DNA from 2 places in the Arsenicicoccus sp. UBA6765 genome. Region 1 is predicted to be linked to the other one. Evidence: riboswitches for the same ligand, from Rfam matches in the RefSeq annotation. Region 1 holds a riboswitch; the other holds the start of a gene.
The links. A riboswitch is a leader RNA that binds a small molecule or an ion and turns the genes downstream of it on or off. The one in region 1 is predicted to bind S-adenosylmethionine.

Region 1 (9,521 bases):
GTCCAGGTCCGCGCCGCCAGCCAGTAGGCGCCGGCCTCGACGAGGACGATCAGCAGCGGGGCCAGCCCTCCCCAGAGGGCCCGGGCCTCCGTGGGGGTCAGCCGTGGCAGCGCCATCTGGAGCGCGGCCACCAGGAACACCCCGGCGGCGACGAGCTCCCCCACCCCGAGGCTCAGATAGCGGCGGCGGAGGGCGGCCTCACGGTCTCGATCCATGGCTCCGATGCTGGCACGTATGACGGAGTGGGTCAGGTCAGGCGCGAGCGGATCCCGTCGACGAGCAGCTCCAGGCCGTAGGCGAACCGCTGGTCCGGGTCGTCCGGCGCCACGCCGGGGCCGGCCGAGGCGACGCCGAAGGCCTGCATCTGGGCGTGGCCCTGCTCGTCGACCGCGTGCCCCATGACGAAGTGCAGCACGCCGGCCGCGGCGGCCCGGGCATCAGGCGCGCGCAGCCCCGCCCGGTGCAGGATCGCCACCAGCCCGCGCGTGGGGTCCACGCCCTCGGCACGCATCGAAAGGACCGACGCGACCAGCTCGGCCCCGTCGCGGTGGGAGGAGAGGGCCGCGCGCAGGCCGTGGGCCCACGACCGCACCTGCCCGTCCCAGTCGAGCCGGGGGTCCGGCGCCGCCACCTGGCCCAGCATCGACTCGGCGATGGCGGTGAGCAGCGACTGCTTGTTGGCGAAGTGCCAGTAGAGCGCCGACGGCTGCACCTCGAGCGCACCGGCGAGCTTGCGCATGGACAGGTCGGCGAAGCCGTACGCGTCGAGCGTGCGGATCGCCTCGTCGAGGACGGCCTGCCGCGTGAGCGCCATACGGGCTCTCCTCCTGACCGTGGGGCGGGGCGGGGCGGGACGAGAGCCCGGCCACACCAGGGCCCCTCACGTTGAGCGACCACCACCTCCTAGTTAACATGAACAGCGTTCATTGAACGGTGTTCATGACGCCGCTGACCGCTCGACGAGGAGAACCCCATGGACCTGCAGGCGATGGCGACGCGCGGCTGCGCCGGCGACCCGTGCACCCGCGAGGAGGCGCTGGCGGTGCTCGCCCTGCCCGACTCGGCCGTCCTCGACCTGGTGGCCACGGCAGGCCAGGTGCGGCGCGCATTCTTCGGCAACCGGGTCAAGATGAACTACCTGGTCAACCTCAAATCCGGCCTCTGCCCGGAGGACTGCTCCTACTGCAGCCAGGCCCGCGGCTCCGAGGCGGACGTGCTCAAGTACTCCTGGCTGAGCAAGGACAAGGCGGTCGAGGCCGCCACCGCGGGGATCGCCGGCGGCGCCGCGCGGGTGTGCCTCGTCGCGAGCGGCCGCGGCCCCTCCGACCGCGACATCGACAAGGTCACCGGCATCGTCGAGGCCATCAAGGACGCCGACCCGGCCGTCGAGGTGTGCGCCTGCCTCGGCTTCCTCAAGGGCAACCAGGGCGACCGGCTCAAGGCCGCCGGCGTCGACGCCTACAACCACAACCTCAACACCGCGGAGAGCAAGTACGACCAGATCTGCTCCACCCACACCTACGCCGACCGCGTCGACACGGTCCGGCAGGCGCACCTCGCCGAGCTGTCGGCCTGCTCCGGCTTCATCGCGGGCATGGACGAGACCGACGAAGATCTGGTCGACCTGGCCTTCGCCCTCCGCGACGTGGGCGCGGACTCGATCCCGGTCAACTTCCTGCTGCCGTTCGAGGGCACGCCGATGGCCGGCCACGGGATGATCAGCCCCCAGCGCTGCCTCAAGATCCTGGCGATGATCCGCTTCGTCAACCCCACGACGGAGATCCGGATGGCGGCCGGGCGCGAGGTGCACCTGCGGACCATGCAGCCGATGGGGCTGCACGTCGCGAACTCGATCTTCCTCGGCGACTACCTCACCAGCGAGGGCGCACCCGGCCGCTCGGACCTGGAGATGCTGCGGGACAACGGGTTCGTGCCCGAGGGGGCTCCGGACGACTGGGCCGAGCGGCTCGACGCGATCGACGTGAGCTCGTATGCCGAGCCGGCCGCCCCCAGCGGGTGTGGCGGTCACGCCGGCGGATCCGGTTGCGGGGGTTGCGGATCCGCGGGATCCGGCTGTGGCGGACACGCGGCGGACGAGCCGGCCGCGAGCGAGCAGGCGAAAGACCGGCAGTCGTCCGGGGAGGGCGGCGCGCCCGCCGCCCCGTCAGGCTTTTCGGCGGCGGCGGCCTTCGACGCCCCTGTCGTCAGCCCCCGCCGTCGTGGTGCGGGCACGCAGCTGCCCGCCAACGTCTGACCGGCCTCCGACCGGATCTACCTGAGGTAGTCACATCGACCTGGCGTGCGAAGTCGGGCGGATGTGACCACCTGAGGTAGGTCAGCCGAAGCGGGCGACGTTGCGGGCGCGGGCGCGCTCGGCCATCTCCTCGCGGCTGCGCGGCGGCGCCGTGGTCACGAGCTCGTCGAGCAGCGTCGAGGTGGCGGCCGTGATCTGCTCGACCGCGCGGGCATAGGCGTCCTCGTTGGCCTTGGACGGCTTGGGGGAGCCGGCCACCTTGCGGACGTACTGCAGGGCGGCGGCCTCGATCTCCTCCTGCGTCGTCGACGGGTCGACGTTGTGCAGGACGCGGATGTTGCGGCACATGCGGCAACCATAGGCAGCCGCTCGACCAGGCAGGAGAGGTTGGCGCAGGTGCAGCCGTTCAGTCGAGACGGCCTCGACGCACCGTGACCACCAACGGGGCCACACGGGTGATCGCTGGCATTCGACACGCACGAGCGTCGCCGAGCCCCGTCACCGTGATCAGGTGGTCGGCATCGCCTGCATCTCGGCGATCTCCTTGCGCTGGCCCGTGATGATGGCCTGCGCGAGCTTCTTGACCGCGGGGTCCTGCGTGGTCGTCAGGACGTCCTCGGCCATGCTCACCGCGCCCTCGTGGTGGCCGATCATGGCCTTGACCCAGGCTGCGTCGAAGGCCGGGCCCTGCATCCCCGACAGCGCCTTGAGGTCGCCCTCGCTGACCATGCCCTCCATGGGCATCGCGTGGTCGCCCGCCGAGACCGGGGCTCCCCAGCCCTTGAGCATGGCTGTCATCTGGTCGATCTCGGGCTGCTGGGCCGCCTGGATCCGTCGGGCGAGGTCCTGCACCGTGGCCGACGCACCGTGACCGGCGAGAGCCATCTCCGCCAGGTCGAGCGCCTGGGCGTGGTGCGGGATCATCATCTGCGCAAACATCACGTCGCCCGCCCGGCCCTGCATCGGCGTCGCCCCGGAGGTGGCGCCCGTCGATGCGGGGGCGCTCGAGCTGCCCGAGGCTGACGAGCTTGAGCCGTGACCGGCGTGGGCGTCGCCGGCTGCCGTGCTGGTGGTGGCGGTCGTGCTCGTCGCGCCGCCCTCGCTCGACCCGCAGGCGGCGAGCAGGCAGCCGAGGGCAGCGACGACGGCGACGGATGCGGTGGGGCGACGCATGGGGGCTCCTGACGTTCGAGGTGCTGGGGCAGATCTGCTTGTCTCCCAGCCTAGGTCGTCGGCCCCCGCCTGTGCCGGGCGCCCTGGCCGTATGTCGCCCGCCCGCTCGCACGCCGCGCCGGTGCACGGCGCGGCCCGGCGACCACGCGGGTCGCCGGGCCACGGCATACGGGCTCCGTCAGGCGCTGATGGACTCGCTCAGGCCGCCGGACCAACCCAGGCGGATATGCCTACCTCAGGTAGGTCCATCAGCCTGGCGAACGAAGGCCGGTCGATGCCTCTACCGGCGGCCGAGTCATCAGCCTGGCGAACGAAGGCCGGTCGATGCCTCTACCGGCGGTAGGTCAGGAGGTGGCGAGGGCGCGGTCCAGGCCGGCGCGCACGTCCGCCACCAGGTCCTCGGTCGCCTCGATGCCGATCGACAGGCGCAGCAGCTGATCGCCGATGCCGGCCACCTCGCGCGCCTCCGGCGTCATCGACGCGTGCGTCATCGTCGAGGGGTGCACGACCAGCGACTCGACGCCGCCGAGCGACTCGGCCAGCGAGAAGCACTGCAGCCCGTCGAGGAAGGCCCGCACCTGCGCCTCTCCGCCGGCGAGCTCCAGCGACACGATCGCGCCATACCCGTCCTGCTGCGAGGTCGCGAGCTCGTGGCCGGGGTGCGACGCCAGGCCGGGATAGAGCGCGCGCGACACGGCGGGGTGCTCGGCGATCAGCTCGGCGACGGCGCGGGCGTTCTCCTCGTGGGCCTTCATGCGGGTGTGCAGCGTGCGCAGGCCGCGCAGGGTCAGATAGCTGTCGAAGGGGCTCCCGGTCAGGCCCAGCACGTTGGCCCACCAGGCCAGCTGCTCGTGCAGCTCCTCGGTCGCGCCGACGATCGCGCCGCCGACGACGTCCGAGTGGCCGTTGACGTACTTCGTGGTGGAGTGCAGCACGACGTCGCAGCCGAGCTCGATCGGGCGGCACAGCAGCGGGGACAGGAAGGTGTTGTCCGCGACCACCGTCGCCCCGACCTCGTGCGCGGCCGACGCCACGGCGCGGACGTCGGTGATGCGCAGCAGCGGGTTGGACGGGGTCTCGATCCACACGACCGTCGGGGCCTTGTCGGCGCGCAGCGCGGCCTCGACCTGCGCCGGGTCGGTGTAGTCCACCGTCACGACCTCGAACGCGCCCTTGCGCGACAGCGAGTCGAACAACCGCCAGGTCCCGCCGTAGCAGTCGTGCGGAACGACCACGGTCTGGCCGGGCGACAGCAGCGCGGACACGACGACGGTGATCGCGCCCATGCCGGTGGTGGTGACGACGCCCCCGGCACCGCCCTCGAGCGTGGCGAGCGCGTCGCCGAGCAGGTCACGCGTGGGGTTGCCGCTGCGCGTGTAGTCGTAGCGGCGAGGGGTCCCGAGCTCCTCGAACGTGTAGTTGCTCGAGAGGTAGATCGGGGGGACGACCGCGCCGTGAGCCGGGTCGGTCTCGAGTCCGGTGCGGATCGCGCGGGTGAGGCGGGAGAGCTCGGTCATGGTGTCGCCTTTCGCAGTCTGAGCGGGCCCAGTCCTGCGGTCGACCATGAGGGAGCGGTATGCCGGACGCGCCGGCGTATCGACCCATCTGCCGGTGGGCCGCGAGGCCTCCGCAGGACTTGGCACCTGACCCTCGGGGTGTCCCCCTCGGGCGGTTGCCCCGGCGTCGTCGGGCCTGTCCCTCAGCCGGTCGTGATGGATGTGCCTGCACCCTAGCCGCCCGCCACGGGGTGGACAGTCGGTGTCCAGCACTCGGGCGCCCAGCGACCGCCGGCCTGCTACGGCTGGGGCTGCTTGTTGGCGACGTACTGCACGCGCTGCCCCTGCACGACCTCCTCGGCCAGCGTGACCAGCTTGATGTTGAGGTCCTGGCTGGTCTTGCGCAGCCGCTCGAAGGCCTCGTCGTCGTCGACCTTGTGGGCGGCCATGAGCAGACCGACCGCCTTGCCGATCTCGCGCGAGGTGCCGAGGGCCCGCTCGAGGTTGGCGCTGTCGTTCTGCGCCCGCACCGTCATGACGGCCACGGACGCGAACGACGCCAGGACGGCCGCCTGGTCCACCGAGGTCGTCGTGAACGCGTCGGCGGTGTCGGAGAACAGGTTGAGCGCCCCGACCTTCTCGCCGTCGAGCAGGATGCGATAGCCGATGAGGCCGCGCACCGTCGTCTCCGCGACGACGCGGCGGGCCAGCTCGGGCCACTGCGAGCCGTCCACGAGGTTGGGGTCGTGCTGGAAGGACTCCTCCACGATCGCGTCGACGCACGGCCCGTCGTCGACGGCGAGCTCCAGGTCGTCCACGGCGAGGGCGACGTCGTCGGTCGCGGCGGCGCTGTAGAACCGGCCGGCCCGGTCGACCAGCATCATGGACGCGTGGTCGCAGCCGTCGACGAGCTCGACGGCCGCGGCGACGACGGCCTGGTAGACGGCCTGCGCCTCGGGGCGGCCGTGGATCAGGGTGTTGAGCCGGGCGAAGACCTCGGTGGGCTCCACGCTGCTGCCGGGCATGGAGCCTCCAAGCGGTGATGACGCGTCGTTGACCAGGAGTCTAACGACGCGTCACCTCTTGTCATGACGCGAGGGTCTCGATCGCGGTCCCGAGCCTCGGGAGCGCCTCCACGACGTGCTGCTTGGCCTTGGGGCGGACGCCGTTGTAGATCGTGGCGATCGCGGCGTGCCGAGGGTTGGCGGCGCGGGTGTCGCTGACCGACAGCAGGGCGTCGGCGGCCTGGTCCCCGTGGGAGGTCAGGTAGGCGCCGAAGGTCTGGTCGCCGCGCGCGTCCCACAGCGGCTGGAGGGAGGCGGCGGCGTCCGGCAGCATGCCGTTGACCGCACGCCGGACGACGCCGTCGTTGACCTTCTTGACCGCGCCGTAGGCCGTCTTGATGATCGCGCCGCCGACGCCGCGCTTGCCCGCCACCTCGGCGTCGATGACGCCCACGAGGGTGTCGACGACGGTGTCACGCCGGGAGGGTGCGAGCAGGGTCTCGGTCAGGGAGGTGGACATCGTGGAGCCTTCCGGTCGGGAGGGTGGGCGACGGCGGGAGAGGCCGTATGCCGGGGGCCGCCCGCACGACAGGTCGCCGCGAGCGCCCGGCCGACGCCCACCCTAGGTCGGCGCGACGGTCGGCGCGACCCGCACGGCCCACCGCACCAGCGGGCCGCAGTCGGGCCAGGACGACAGGGGCCCGGACGGCACCATCCGGCCGTCCAGCACCCGTCCATCGGCGGGATCGAGGCGCGCGTGCAGGTGGGCCATGGGGCGCAGGGCCAGCGGCTCGCTCAGATCGAGGGTCATGGTGCGGTCGGTCCGACCGCTGAGGTGGACGAACCCATCCAGGTCGGAGAGCCAGCCCGGCACCGGGTCCTCGCGCAGTCGCAGCTCTCGTCGCACCCGCGCCTGCAGGATCTCGTCGCCGAGCAGGCGGGCCAGGATCGCGAGCGCGGTGGTGGTGACGACGTTCTCGTGGTCGATCAGGGCGGACACGAGCCAGCGCGAGTCGAGCTCGGGGCCGTCTCGCTCGACCTCGTCGAGCAGCGCGGACACCTCGAGCAGGACGTCCAGGTGGGTGCCGGCGCGGACGACCTCGCCCAAGCGAGCCACGACCGGGGGCACCGCGGCGCCGGGCAGCTCGCGACCCACCGGGTGCCCGCGTCGCGACCGCTCCCGCGCACGGCGCTCCCGACGGCGGCGCTCGTCGTCGGAGGGAGGGGACATGGATCCGACGCTAGCGACCACCTCGATGTTTCGCCTCCCGAGACGCCTGGTCCCGTCAGGCGACCACTCCGTCGACGTAGGTCATCGCGCCGCGCTGCACGACGCGCGGGTCGGTCAGCGGCACGGACCGCACCACCTCGGCCGGCGTCCGGGGCGGCGCGAGCTCGCCGGCGCGGTGCATGGCGTCGAGCAGCAGGTCGCTGCCCGGGCGGCCCCGCGTGAGGCTGGACAGATAGAGGGTGCCGCCCGGCCGGACCCAGCCCGCCAGCCGCGTGACCAGCGCCTCCGCGTCGGGGACGAGGTGCACGACGCCGAGGCAGGCGACCGTGTCGGCCGCCCGCTCGCGCAGCGGCAGGACGTCGAGGTCGGACTGCACCAGCACCACCTCGCCGCGGCGGGCCAGCCGCTCCTCGGCCCGCAGCAGCACCGCCAACGAGCGGTCGACGAGCAGGAGCGGGCGCCGGGACCGGGCGTACAGGTCGGCGGTGAGGGCCAATCCCCCGCAGGCGACGTCCACCAACGGTCCGCGCCGCGACGCGAGGGCGGAGCGGGCGAAGGACCGCTGGTCCACCGGGTCCAGGCCCCAGGCGGTGCGCAGGTATCCGCGCGAGGCCGCGAGGGCGTCATACCCCTCGGCACCGCGATCGCGGGGCGCCGAACGAGCACTCAGCCCGGAGGTGGTCGACCACACCCGACCGGCCACCCGGTGCAGCGCGTCCGGGCGGTCGAGCAGGTCGGCGCACCAGCCGGGCAGCGGAGCCGCTGGGCGATCGGTCGGCGTGCGCATGGGACCTCCACGGACGATCACGGGTGACGCTGGTTGCGCCAGTCTGGCAGGGCGTCGCGCAGCAGGGGCGCGATCGGGACCGCCACCCGGGCCGTCGACTCCCAGTGCTCGCGCTCCCGGCGGCGCACGTCGACCGCGAGGACGTTGAGGACCTGCTGGACGGCCGCGAGCGTGGACCCCCGCAGCATCCACTGCCCCGTCTCGGAGTGCGGGTCCACCAGCATGAGCTCGGTGAGCACCGCGCGGGTCTCGCCCAGCGTCTCGAGGGTCTGCTCGAGCTGCTCCTCGACGTCGCCGATCTCGGCGCCCGCCTCCGAGGCCACCAGGTCGCCGAAGGCACGTAGGCAGTCGGCCACGTCGGACAGGACGACGCTGAACGCGACGCGGACCTCCTCGCTGTAGCCGTCGTCCTCGCCGTCGGGCGGCGCGCTCTCGACCATGAGCAGCAGCAGGCTCCGGACCGCGAGCTGGCACTGCTCGAGCCGGTCCAGGCCGGTGCGCAACGGCGGCTCGGCACTCACCGACGCGAGGGCCCGTGGGTTGAGGCGGCGGGCGTCCTTGACCTGCTGGACGAGCGTGGTGGCCCGGGCCACCCGGGTGCTGAGGCCACGGACCTCGTCCAGCCACTGCTCGCAGTCCTGGCGCACCAGCGGGGTCGTCGCGAGGCTGTCCGCCACGCGGTCCACCGCCTCGGCCAGCTCCAGCGCCACCCAGCGCACCGACGAGGTGGCGGCGCGCGTGGGGATCGTCGGGGGAAAGAACAGGTTGATGCCGACCCCGACGAAGGCGCCGATGAAGGTCGTGATCACCCGGGTCTCGACGGCGAGCTCCTGCCCGCCCGCCGAGAGGATGAGCATCGCGGAGATCGGTGTCTCCAGGGCCTGGTCGCCGAGGCGGAAGACCTTGGCGAGGGTCAGCGACGAGCCGATCGCGATGGCGAGGGACCACCAGGTCAGCCCCACCATGCTCGACACGGTGACGGCGACGAGCACGCCCGTCAGCACCGCCCCCACCCGGACCGCCCCCATGCGCACCGACGACAGCGTCGAGGCCTGGCAGACGAGGATCGCGGTCAGCGCGCCGGTCAGGTCGATGGCGCCGTCGGTCAGGGCGACCGTGAGCAGGTAGGCCAGCACCCCCGCGACCGTCAGGCGGCCGACCTGCATGACGGTCGGTCGCAGCCGGCGCGGCACGTCGAGCCATCGGGTGGGCCCTCCGGGCCAGATCCGCGACCACGCCGTGGCCGCCACGCGCCGCGGGCTCCGCGCGCGCACACCGGGCGACGTCATACGGCCAGGTTGTCACGACAACCCGGCCGTATGGCGGACGAGGAGGCCGACGACGGCGTCGGCAGCGGCAGCGGGCGCGGCTAGAGCGCGGAGATCTCGCTGACGATCGCGTCGAGCCGCGACTGCGGGATCTTGCCGGAGGCCATCTTCATGGCCTTCTCGGCCTTCATGCCCTTGGCCATCCCGATCATCGGGTGCGACGTCAGCCCGGGGGCGTGCTTGTCGAAGATCTCGACGGCCTGGGGGTCCTTGAGCAGGTCCCCGATGGTCGTCGTGCTGATGTCGTA
Region 2 (9,521 bases), on a different contig from region 1:
GACCTATCTCGAGACAAAAGCCGTCGCCTCCTCGATCCCGCTCCCCCTCGCCTGACACCGCACCCTCCCCCACCCCCAGCACAAGAGAAGGAGAAGCCCTCATGAAGGACTACCTGAACTACACGGGCAAGGTCTGCGTCGTCACTGGCGCAGCGTCCGGGATGGGCAAGGCCACCGCCGAGATCCTCGTCGACCTCGGCGCGGAGGTGCACGGCCTCGACCATGTCGTCGTCGACCTCCCCGGCATGACCACGTCGCTGCAGGTCAACCTCGGCAACAAGGACGAGATCGACACCGTCATGGCCCAGCTGCCTGACACCTTCGACGCCTTCTTCGGCATCGCGGGGGTCTCCGGCGACCGGCATGACTTCAACGAGACGATGGCCGTCAACTTCACGGCGAACAAGTACATCACGGAGGCCTACCTCACGGACCGGATGCGCGAAGGGGGAGCCATCGCCTTCGTCACCTCGATGGGCGGCATCAACTGGGAGAAGCACCGCGACGAGATCGCCGGGCTCACCAGGGCGAAGGGGTGGGACGCCACCACCGCCGCCGTCCACGCCCTGGGTCTGGACGAGGCGCCGGGTCAGCTCGCCTACCCGATCTCCAAGCGCGCCACCAACCTGTACGTCGCTCAGGTCGCCGGGGAGTTCGCCGCAAAGCATGTCCGCGTCAACGCGATCATGCCGGCCAGCACCAGCACCGGACTCACCGACGACTTCGCCAGGAGTGTCGGAGGGATGGACAACCTCATCGGCCACGCCGGCTTCGCGGGCCGGCTCGCGGAGTCCCGCGAGATGGCGGAGCCACTGATCTTCGTCAATTCCCCGATGGCGTCCTTCATCTCCGGTGTGGTCCTGCCCATCGACTACGGCGGCCGCACCAGGGAGCTGACTGGCATGAACGAGGACCCGCTGGACGTCGACCTCGTGCCGACGACTGCTTCCGCCGGCGACTGACCACCCCACCGGCCTGTGGTGGTCAGCGTCTTGGGTCTTGGCGCTGACCACCACGCCCACCCGCACCCTCACCTGGATTCCTCGAGCACCAGGACCACTCCGACCAGGTCGACGTCTGCGAGGAGGACGTCAGCGCACCCACTGCGGGAACACGTGCTGCAGCCCGGCGACCACCATCCCCATCAGGCGCGTCATGATCACGCGCAGCGTCTACGACATGTGGTGCCCGATGGCGGGGGCGAACCACAGGACCAGCAGCAGCGCCAGCACGACGACCACGACGGCGGCGGCGACAGCGACATACCCTCTCGCTCCGTCCGCGGATCGGGTCAGCACGATCAGCGTCGTGATGGTGCCCGGGCCGACCATCGTCGGGAAGGCCCTGGGAGAGGACGACACGTCGGACGTGGACGCGTGCTCCGACTGGTGCTGCTGCTCGCTCGGTGTCCCGGAGTGCGCGATGCTCCCCGGCCCGCCGAGCATGCCCAGCGCGATCGTCAGCAGGACGATGCCCCCGGCGATCCGGAAGTCGTCCACCTCGACGCCGAAGAACCCCAGGATCGCCTTGCCCGCCACCATGACGACCAGCGACATCACCAGGCTGTACGCCGCCACGCGGATCGCCGTCCTGCGTTGCCGCGCAGCGTCCTACCCGGCGGTGAACCAGGCCAGATGATCTCAGAAGAGCGTGGCGGGGACCCTCAGCACCGACTCGAAGATCCCGTCGTGAGCGGGGCGCCCACCGAGGCGGCGGGAGATGCCGGCGGCGGCCGGGCCGAGCTCGGTGAGGTCGCCGCGCAGGTGCGTCAGCCCCTCGGCCGAGGACCACGCGAACACCTCGCGGGCCAGCTGACCGCCGATCCCGCACCGGCGGAAGGTCGGCGTGACGAACATCGTGTGCACCTGGCCCCACCGCGAGCGCCGCGGCCCGCCGAGGACGGGGAGCTGCTCGACGAGGGTGACGCCAGCGATGCCGAGGGGACGCTTCTCGATCTCGGCGAGCCAGTAGGCGTGGGAACCGCTGCTGCGCAGCCAGGCGTCGGCGAACCGGTCGATGAACTCGGGGTCGGGCGAGGCGCCGCGCTCCCTGCCCAGCTGCAGCATCATCGCGGCGACGGCGAACGCGTCGTGCGGGCGGGCACGGCGGATGTGGGCGGGGGCGCTCATGGCCACAGTGAACCACCGGTCGAGGGTCTCGGCACCTCCTCGTGACCAAACCGTCACTCCCGGAGACGACGGTCCGTATGCCGGGACGCCACTTCCTCGCCCCACGAGACCACTCCTAGAGTCGCCGCAGGTCATGAGCGTCAGCAGCACGGCCCCGGCCAGCTGACCGGCAACCCTCCCACGCGGCGGGGTGCCCCGGGTGAGGACCTGGCCCCGGCGTCACCCGACACGGCGGCAAGCGCGAGCAAGGAGGGTACGACCCATGAGCGACTGGGCATTCGAGACCAAGCAGATCCACGCCGGGCAGAACCCGGACTCCGAGACGGGCGCGCGGGCGCTGCCGATCTACCAGACCACCTCGTTCGTCTTCGACGACGCGCAGGTCGCGGCAGACCGGTTCGCGCTGACGGACCTGGGCCCGATCTACACCCGCCTCGGCAATCCGACCAACAACGTCATCGAGGAGCGCATCGCGGCGCTCGAGGGCGGTGTCGGCGCGCTCCTGCTGGGGTCGGGCATGGCCGCGACGACCTTCGCGATCCTCAACGTCGCGCAGGCGGGCGACCACGTGGTGGCCTCCCCCGCGCTGTATGGCGGCACCTACAACCTGCTGCGCTACACGCTGCCGAGGCTGGGCATCACGACGACCTTCGTCAGCGACCAGGCCGACCTGGACGAGTGGCGCGCCGCGGTCCGCCCGGAGACCAAGCTCTTCTTCGGCGAGACGATCTCCAACCCCGACCAGAAGGTCCTCGACATCGCGGGGATCGCCGAGGTCGCCCACGACGCGGGCGTGCCGCTGTTCGTCGACAACACCGTCGCGACGCCATACCTCATCCGCCCGATCGAGCACGGCGCGGACGTGGTCATCCACTCGGCCACGAAGTTCCTCGGCGGTCACGGCACCTCGATCGTCGGGGCGCTCGTCGACGCCGGCACCTTCGACTACGCCCAGGACCCCGAGCGTTTCCCGCAGCTCAACACCCCGTCCGAGAGCTACCACGGGCTCGTCTTCGCCCGCGACCTCGGGGTGGGCTCGGCGCTCGGCGCCAACCTGGCGTTCATCCTCAAGGCCCGCGTCGAGCTGCTGCGCGACCTCGGCTCGGCGTGCTCGCCGTTCAACGCCTTCCTCGTGGGGCTCGGCATCGAGACGCTGTCGCTGCGCATCGAGCGGCACCTGGCCAACACCCGCCGCGTCGTCGAGCACCTGCAGGGCCACCCGCAGGTCGAGCGGGTCTACTACGCGTCGCTCGACGGCAGCCCGGAGAAGGAGCGCGCGGACCGCTACTGCCCCCTGGGGTCCGGTTCGGTGTTCTCGTTCGACATCGCCGGTGGGGTCGAGGCGGGGCGGGCGTTCGTGGACGCCCTCGAGCTGCACAGCCACGTCGCCAACATCGGTGACGTCCGCTCGCTCGTCATCCACCCGGCCTCGACGACGCACTCGCAGGGGTCGGACGAGGACCGCCTCGGCGCCGGCGTCACGCCCGGCCTGGTGCGCCTGTCGGTGGGCCTGGAGCACATCGACGACATCCTGGCGGACCTCGACCGGGGCCTCGAGGCAGCAGCTGCGGCCGGCGCGCAGGCCTGAGCACGCGCGAGGCGCCCACCCCACATCGGGGTGGGCGCCTCGTCATACCTGGCGCGGCTCGCGAGACAGGGCCGTCAGGCGCGGGTGGCCCCGACCGACTCGCGGTCGCCGACGGGACGACGACCGTCACGAGAGCCCCGGCCGCGACCGAGCAGCCCGTCGAGGCTGATCCGGCCGGCCCCGGCACCGATCAGCGCGAGCGACGCGGCCGCGATCACGGCGACCAGCTCCCAGCCACCGTCGGTGACGAAGACGCCGCCGTCACGGTGCGCGAACCAGAAGGCGCCCGCCATGTTGAGGACGACGAGCAGGGCGACCAGCGGGGTGGCCAGCCCGACGAGGATGAGGGCGCCACCGACGAGCTCGACCAGCGCGGCGAACCACGCGGCCAGCTCGGAGGCGGGGATGCCCATCTTGCCGAAACCGGCAGCGACGCCGTCGATCCCGTTCGTGCCGAGCTTCTGCCAGCCGTGGGCCATCAGGACCACGCCGAGCACGACGCGGGTCAGCAGCAGCGCGAGGTCGCGCAGCGCGGCGGGCGGGTGCAGGAGGGAGCGCATGAGAGTCCTTCGATCGGATACCTGAACGGACCAAAACATAACGCATGGTTACTTGAAAGATCAACCAATGGCATCCAGCGCCCCCGGCACGGCAGCATGAGCGGATGCAGACCACGATCCTCGAGCCGCGCCACCTGGACCAGGCCCGCGCGATCTACCTCGCCGCGTTCCCCCCTGACGAGCGGCTGCCGGTGGCGGACGTCCTCGAGCATCGCCTCCTCGATCGCAAGGTCCTCGTCGCGCGCGAGGACGACGACGACGACACGGTGCTGGCGATCGCGGTGCTCGTCCCCCACCACGAGCTCGGAGCCGACCTGCTGGAGTACCTCGCGGTCGACCCCCGGCGACGGTCGGGTGGCGTCGGCGGCGCCCTGCTCGAGGACGTCGTGCGGGCCGCCGGCGACCGCGACGTCCTGGCCGAGCTCGAGCCGCCCGACTCGTCACCGGACGCGGCGCGGCGGGCCGACTTCTACCGCCGTCACGCCTTCGCGCCGGCCCCGTGGCAGGGCGACTACGTGATGCCCGGGCCCCGCGGCGCCGTCCCCCTGCAGCTGTGGCACCGGTCGGGGCGCCCCTCCCCCGCCGACCCGCGCGCCTTCATGGAGCGGTTCTACACCCGGACGTATGGCGCCCGCGCCGACGCGCACCTGGCCACCCTCCTCGCCGCGGTCAGGCAGGGCTGAGCAGCGCGAGAGGCGCCGAACCCGTGCTGGGGTGGGCGCCTCTCGGCATACGAGATCCGTCGTGGCTCAGGCAGTCTCAGCCGTCTCTGCAGCCTCGGGCGACCCGATGGGTGCGGTCATGACCTGCTCGCGGGACTCGATGGACCGGACGATCTCCTCGATCGCCTGCTCCACGGGGATCCCGTTGCGCTTCGACCCGTCGCGGTAGCGGAAGGACACGGCCCCCGCCTCGACGTCCTCGCCACCCGCGATGAGCACGAACGGCACCTTGGACTTGGAGGCGTTGCGGATCTTCTTGGGGAAGCGGTCGTCGCTGTGGTCGACCTCGACGCGCACCCCACGCCGGCGCAGCTGGCGCGCGACGTCCTCGAGGTAGTCGGCGAAGTCCTCGGCCACCGGGATCCCCGTGACCTGCACCGGCGACAGCCACACCGGGAAGGCGCCGGCGTAGTGCTCGACCAGCACGCCCATGAACCGCTCGATCGACCCGAACTTGGCCGAGTGGATCATGACCGGCTGCTTGCGGGTGCCGTCGGCCGCCTGGTACTCCAGCCCGAAGCGCTCCGGCTGGTTGAAGTCGTACTGGATCGTCGACATCTGCCAGGTGCGGCCGATGGCGTCGCGCGCCTGCACCGACACCTTGGGGCCGTAGTAGGCGGCGCCGCCCGGGTCGGGCACGAGCTCCAGCCCGGACGCGAGGCAGACGTCCTCGAGGACCTTGGTCGCGACCTCCCACTGCTCGTCGGAGCCGATGAACTTGTCCCGCTTGGGCCCCTCGGTCTCGCGCGTCGACAGCTCGAGGTAGAAGTCGGTCAGCCCGAAGTCGCGCAGCAGACCGAGCACGAAGTCGAGCAGGTGCTTGATCTCGGCCGGCGCCTGCTCCTCGGTGACGTAGGAGTGCGAGTCGTCCTGGGCGAAGCCGCGCACGCGCGTCAGCCCGTGGATGACCCCCGACTTCTCGTAGCGGTAGACCGAGCCGAACTCGAAGAGCCGGAGCGGGAGCTCGCGGTAGGAGCGCCCGCGGGAGCGGTAGATGAGGTTGTGCATCGGGCAGTTCATCGCCTTGAGGCGGTAGTCCTGGCCCGGCTTGGTCACCTCGCCCGCGTCGTCGCGCTCCTCGTCGACGTGCAGCGGCGGGAACATCGTGTCCGCGTAGTACGGCAGGTGCCCGGAGGTGTGGAACAGGCCGTCCTTGGCGATGTGCGGCGTGCCGACGTACTCGAAGCCCTCCTCGATGTGCCGGCGGCGGACGTAGTCCTCCATCTCCCGCTTGATGATGCCGCCCTTGGGGTGGAACACCGGCAGGCCGGAGCCGATCTCGTCGGGGAAGGAGAACAGGTCGAGCTCGACGCCGAGCTTGCGGTGGTCGCGCTTCTCGGCCTCGGCGAGCCGCTCCAGGTAGGCGCGCAGCTCGTCCTTGGTCGGCCACGCCGTGCCGTAGAGCCGCTGCAGCTGCTCGTTGGCCTGGTTGCCGCGCCAGTAGGCCGCGGCCGAGCGCATGAGCTTGAAGCCGTTGGCGATGATCTTGGTGCTCGGCAGGTGCGGGCCGCGGCACAGGTCGCCCCAGGCGACCGTCCCGTCCCGGCGCACGTTGTCATAGATCGTGAGCTCGCCCGCGCCGACCTCGACACCGGCGCCGGCGTCCTCGTCGTCGTGCGTCATCGAGCCCTTGAGGCCGACCAGCTCGCACTTGAACGGCTCGCCCGCGAGCTCCTCCAGCGCCTCGGTCTCGCTGACCACGCGCCGCGAGAAGGTCTGCCCCTCGTTGACGATCTTCTGCATGACCTTCTCGAGCTGCTTGAGGTCATCGGGGGTGAACGGCTCGTCCACCTGGAAGTCGTAGTAGAAGCCGTCGCGGACCGGCGGGCCGATGCCCAGCTTGGCGGCGGGGTTGACCTGCTGCACCGCCTGGGCCATGACGTGCGCGCAGGAGTGCCGCAGCACGTCCAGGCCGTCGTCGCTGGCGATGTCGACACCCTCGACGACGTCGCCCTCGCGCAGCTCGGTCGCCAGGTCCTTGAGCTCCCCGCCGATGCGCGCGACCACGATCCGGCGGTCGTCGGCGAACAGATCGGCGGCAGTCGTGCCCGCCGCCACCGTTCGCTCGTCTCCAGCGATGTGCACGGTGATGTCGGCTGACACAGGTGTCTCCAGTTCGTTCTCGTATGACGTCCCGCTGCCTCGCGGGGCCGCCGCCACCCCTGCGGTGACGTGCTGCCTAGGCTATCGGGCGGGGCAACTCGGTTCGGTCAGCATGACCTCCCTCCGAGTGGTCAGAAGGACGCGCAGCAGCGCACGACGCGCGCCTGGTCCCCCACCAGCAGGTCGCCGCCCGTGACGGTCTCGGCATACAGGCCCTCGCAGGAGCTCGGCTTGCGACCGAGGCGCACCACCACGTCACCGATCCGCAGCTCCTGGCCCTCGAGGGCGGCCAGCTCGTCGTCGCCCATGTCCAGGACGAGGTTGGCCCGCAGGTCGCCGGCGGCCTGCGCGGTGGTGGCGACGAGCAGCGGACGCCGCTTGGCGCGGTCGCCGACGAGGCCGGAATCGGTGAGCACGGCCTGCCGCAGGGGACGGCCCGGCTCACCCTTGACGGGATACACGGCGATGTCGGTGAGGGGCCACACGGGCGTGACGCTGGATGCCATGGGTCAAGCGTGCACCCCCGGGACCGACCAGGGCCAATCCGCTCACCAGCCGGATCCGGCCCGGCATCGACAGCGCAAGACTCATGCCCCGGCAACGCACGAGGGACCGGATGCCCATGGCGTCCGGTCCCTCGTGATGCTGGTGGACCTCCGTAGAGAGTTTGAGAACCCCTGCCCACACCTGAAAACCCTCTCTTTGCGCAGGTCACGGGGCTTCTACACCCACGACCAGCGCTCCTCCAAGCCTACCGTTTCCGACTCCAGGGGGCGAATGGTGCGATCACTTGGGATGGCTCAAACCCTGCTGCGTCCCGAGCAGGTCGACGATCTGGTGGCGCAGTACCGCGAGGGCGCGACGCTCGTCGAGCTGGCATCCCTCTTCGGAGTGAACCGCCGCACGGTCGCCGCGCACCTCACCCGTCGGGAAGTCGCCATCCGCCGTGGACGGTTCGACCCTTCCCGCATCCACGAAGCAGCCGACCTCTACCTCAGCGGGTTGACGCTGGTAGAGGTCGGCGTGAGGGTTGGGGCGGGGCCTCAGGCAGTCCGCCGCGCACTGGTTGGCTGTTGCGTCCACATCCGGGCGGGCGGTGGACGCGCAGCCAGATCGCCCACTGCTCCCTGACTCGTGATGGGTGAGGACCTATGAGTGGTGCTAGCACGTAGGGCCTCATCGCGGCCCAGCAGCGACTACGTGGTTCCGCGTTGCCCCGCGTGCCCCTTTGGGCAGCTGCAGCACCGCCCCGTAGCATGGGACCAGTTGACATGCGGACTGCGTTCGCGAGCGAAGGCAAGCGATCGGAGGTGACGCGGATGCAACATATGGCCGGGAAGTTGGTTGTCGGCCCGGTGTCATCCGATGCGTCCCCTGTTGTCCCAAGCATAGTGGTCTGTCGCTCACTCGATGATCTGGACGCTGCCAACCTGCGCAATGTGCTGGCGGTCTGCCCTGAACAAGTAGGCCGTGATTGCCACATCGAAGTGATTTGTAAGATCAAAGGCATCCCAGTTGCCTCTCCAACCGCCCTCCGGCAAGAGGGCCAACTGTGGCGACTGGAGTTACCTGAGCAGGAGCCGTGGGTCCTCGATGTCGACGCCACGGGGCAGACCACTCCGACGTTCCAGGTGTCAATCTTCGATTCGTACGATGCGAGTCGAATCGACGGTAGATCAGTGGGCTCGGCCTTTATTCGGATGGAGCACGTTCTAACAGCACTCGTCTCCAAACTGGACCCAGCTATCTCCGTGAGCGAGCAACTGGAGCGCGTTGCTCGCCCGTACCTGAAGGAAGTGATCGATGCACTTCCCGACGGCGTGGATTTGGTTGTTCGAGGTCTTGATGTCCGGACTGGTGATGCCCTAGCTCGTCTGATGAGAACGCCCAGGGAGGAAAACCCCGACCTCGGGGAACATGGTGTCCGCCGCCTGATTGCGGACACTAGACTCGCACAGGCAGAACGGTCCATGGTCCGAACACTGGGCCCGCAGGTCCGCTACGCTCTACCATTTGTCACGCGCTCGGAGGATCTAGACCAATATTTTGCACTCAATCCGCTCGACGAGGCCGAGCCCGCACCGATTCTGTTCCTTGAGTCTCCAGCCGCGATCGCGGAGGTGACCGCTTTTTCCGGGTTCGACCTTGCCATCGGACTGAAGGATATTGCGCAGTTCTTCTTTGCAGCAGACAGGTCGAACGCGAGAGTCGCGCATGCGATCGAGTATCGTAACCCGGGATTGGTCCGCGCGGTGTGCGACGCTGTGCGGACAGCGGCGCGCATGGGATCGTCTGTTTCGCTCTATCAAGACCGGGATTCATCAGCCGCTTATGAGCGCGGACTCCGAGGAGTGAGGTGGACGCGTTCTGTCCCGGCGAGCGTTCATCGCGAGTTGGTGTTCCCCCAATGAGCATGGTA

Region 2: linked by a shared signal. The riboswitch ahead of B4K29_RS14930 (bifunctional o-acetylhomoserine/o-acetylserine sulfhydrylase) and the one ahead of metB (cystathionine gamma-synthase) in region 1 are both predicted to bind S-adenosylmethionine.

The regions. Positions count from the first base shown of each region.
Region 1 covers NZ_DKGR01000020.1:77,185-86,705, reverse strand. Annotated here, with positions in the region: gene B4K29_RS06020 (hypothetical protein) at 1-215, opposite strand, end outside; gene B4K29_RS06015 (TetR/AcrR family transcriptional regulator C-terminal domain-containing protein) at 248-814, opposite strand; gene bioB (biotin synthase BioB) at 974-2,254, shown strand; gene B4K29_RS06005 (DUF2277 domain-containing protein) at 2,336-2,602, opposite strand; gene B4K29_RS06000 (DUF305 domain-containing protein) at 2,762-3,427, opposite strand; gene metB (cystathionine gamma-synthase) at 3,772-4,944, opposite strand; SAM riboswitch class I at 5,026-5,146, opposite strand; gene B4K29_RS05990 (GAF and ANTAR domain-containing protein) at 5,223-5,948, opposite strand; gene B4K29_RS05985 (DUF6918 family protein) at 6,010-6,447, opposite strand; gene B4K29_RS05980 (hypothetical protein) at 6,550-7,158, opposite strand; gene B4K29_RS05975 (class I SAM-dependent methyltransferase) at 7,214-7,945, opposite strand; gene B4K29_RS05970 (FUSC family protein) at 7,963-9,234, opposite strand; gene B4K29_RS05965 (hypothetical protein) at 9,315-9,521, opposite strand, start outside.
Region 2 covers NZ_DKGR01000056.1:36,602-46,122, forward strand. Annotated here, with positions in the region: gene B4K29_RS14910 (aldehyde dehydrogenase family protein) at 1-55, shown strand, start outside; gene B4K29_RS14915 (SDR family oxidoreductase) at 102-962, shown strand; partial or broken gene B4K29_RS14920 (MarC family protein) at 1,173-1,595, opposite strand; gene B4K29_RS14925 (GNAT family N-acetyltransferase) at 1,641-2,129, opposite strand; SAM riboswitch class IV at 2,259-2,376, shown strand; gene B4K29_RS14930 (bifunctional o-acetylhomoserine/o-acetylserine sulfhydrylase) at 2,392-3,717, shown strand; gene B4K29_RS14935 (DoxX family protein) at 3,792-4,277, opposite strand; gene B4K29_RS14940 (GNAT family N-acetyltransferase) at 4,382-4,960, shown strand; gene thrS (threonine--tRNA ligase) at 5,027-7,102, opposite strand; gene B4K29_RS14950 (hypothetical protein) at 7,234-7,608, opposite strand; gene B4K29_RS14955 (hypothetical protein) at 7,898-8,233, shown strand; gene B4K29_RS14960 (putative PEP-binding protein) at 8,374-9,513, shown strand; gene B4K29_RS14965 (hypothetical protein) at 9,510-9,521, shown strand, end outside.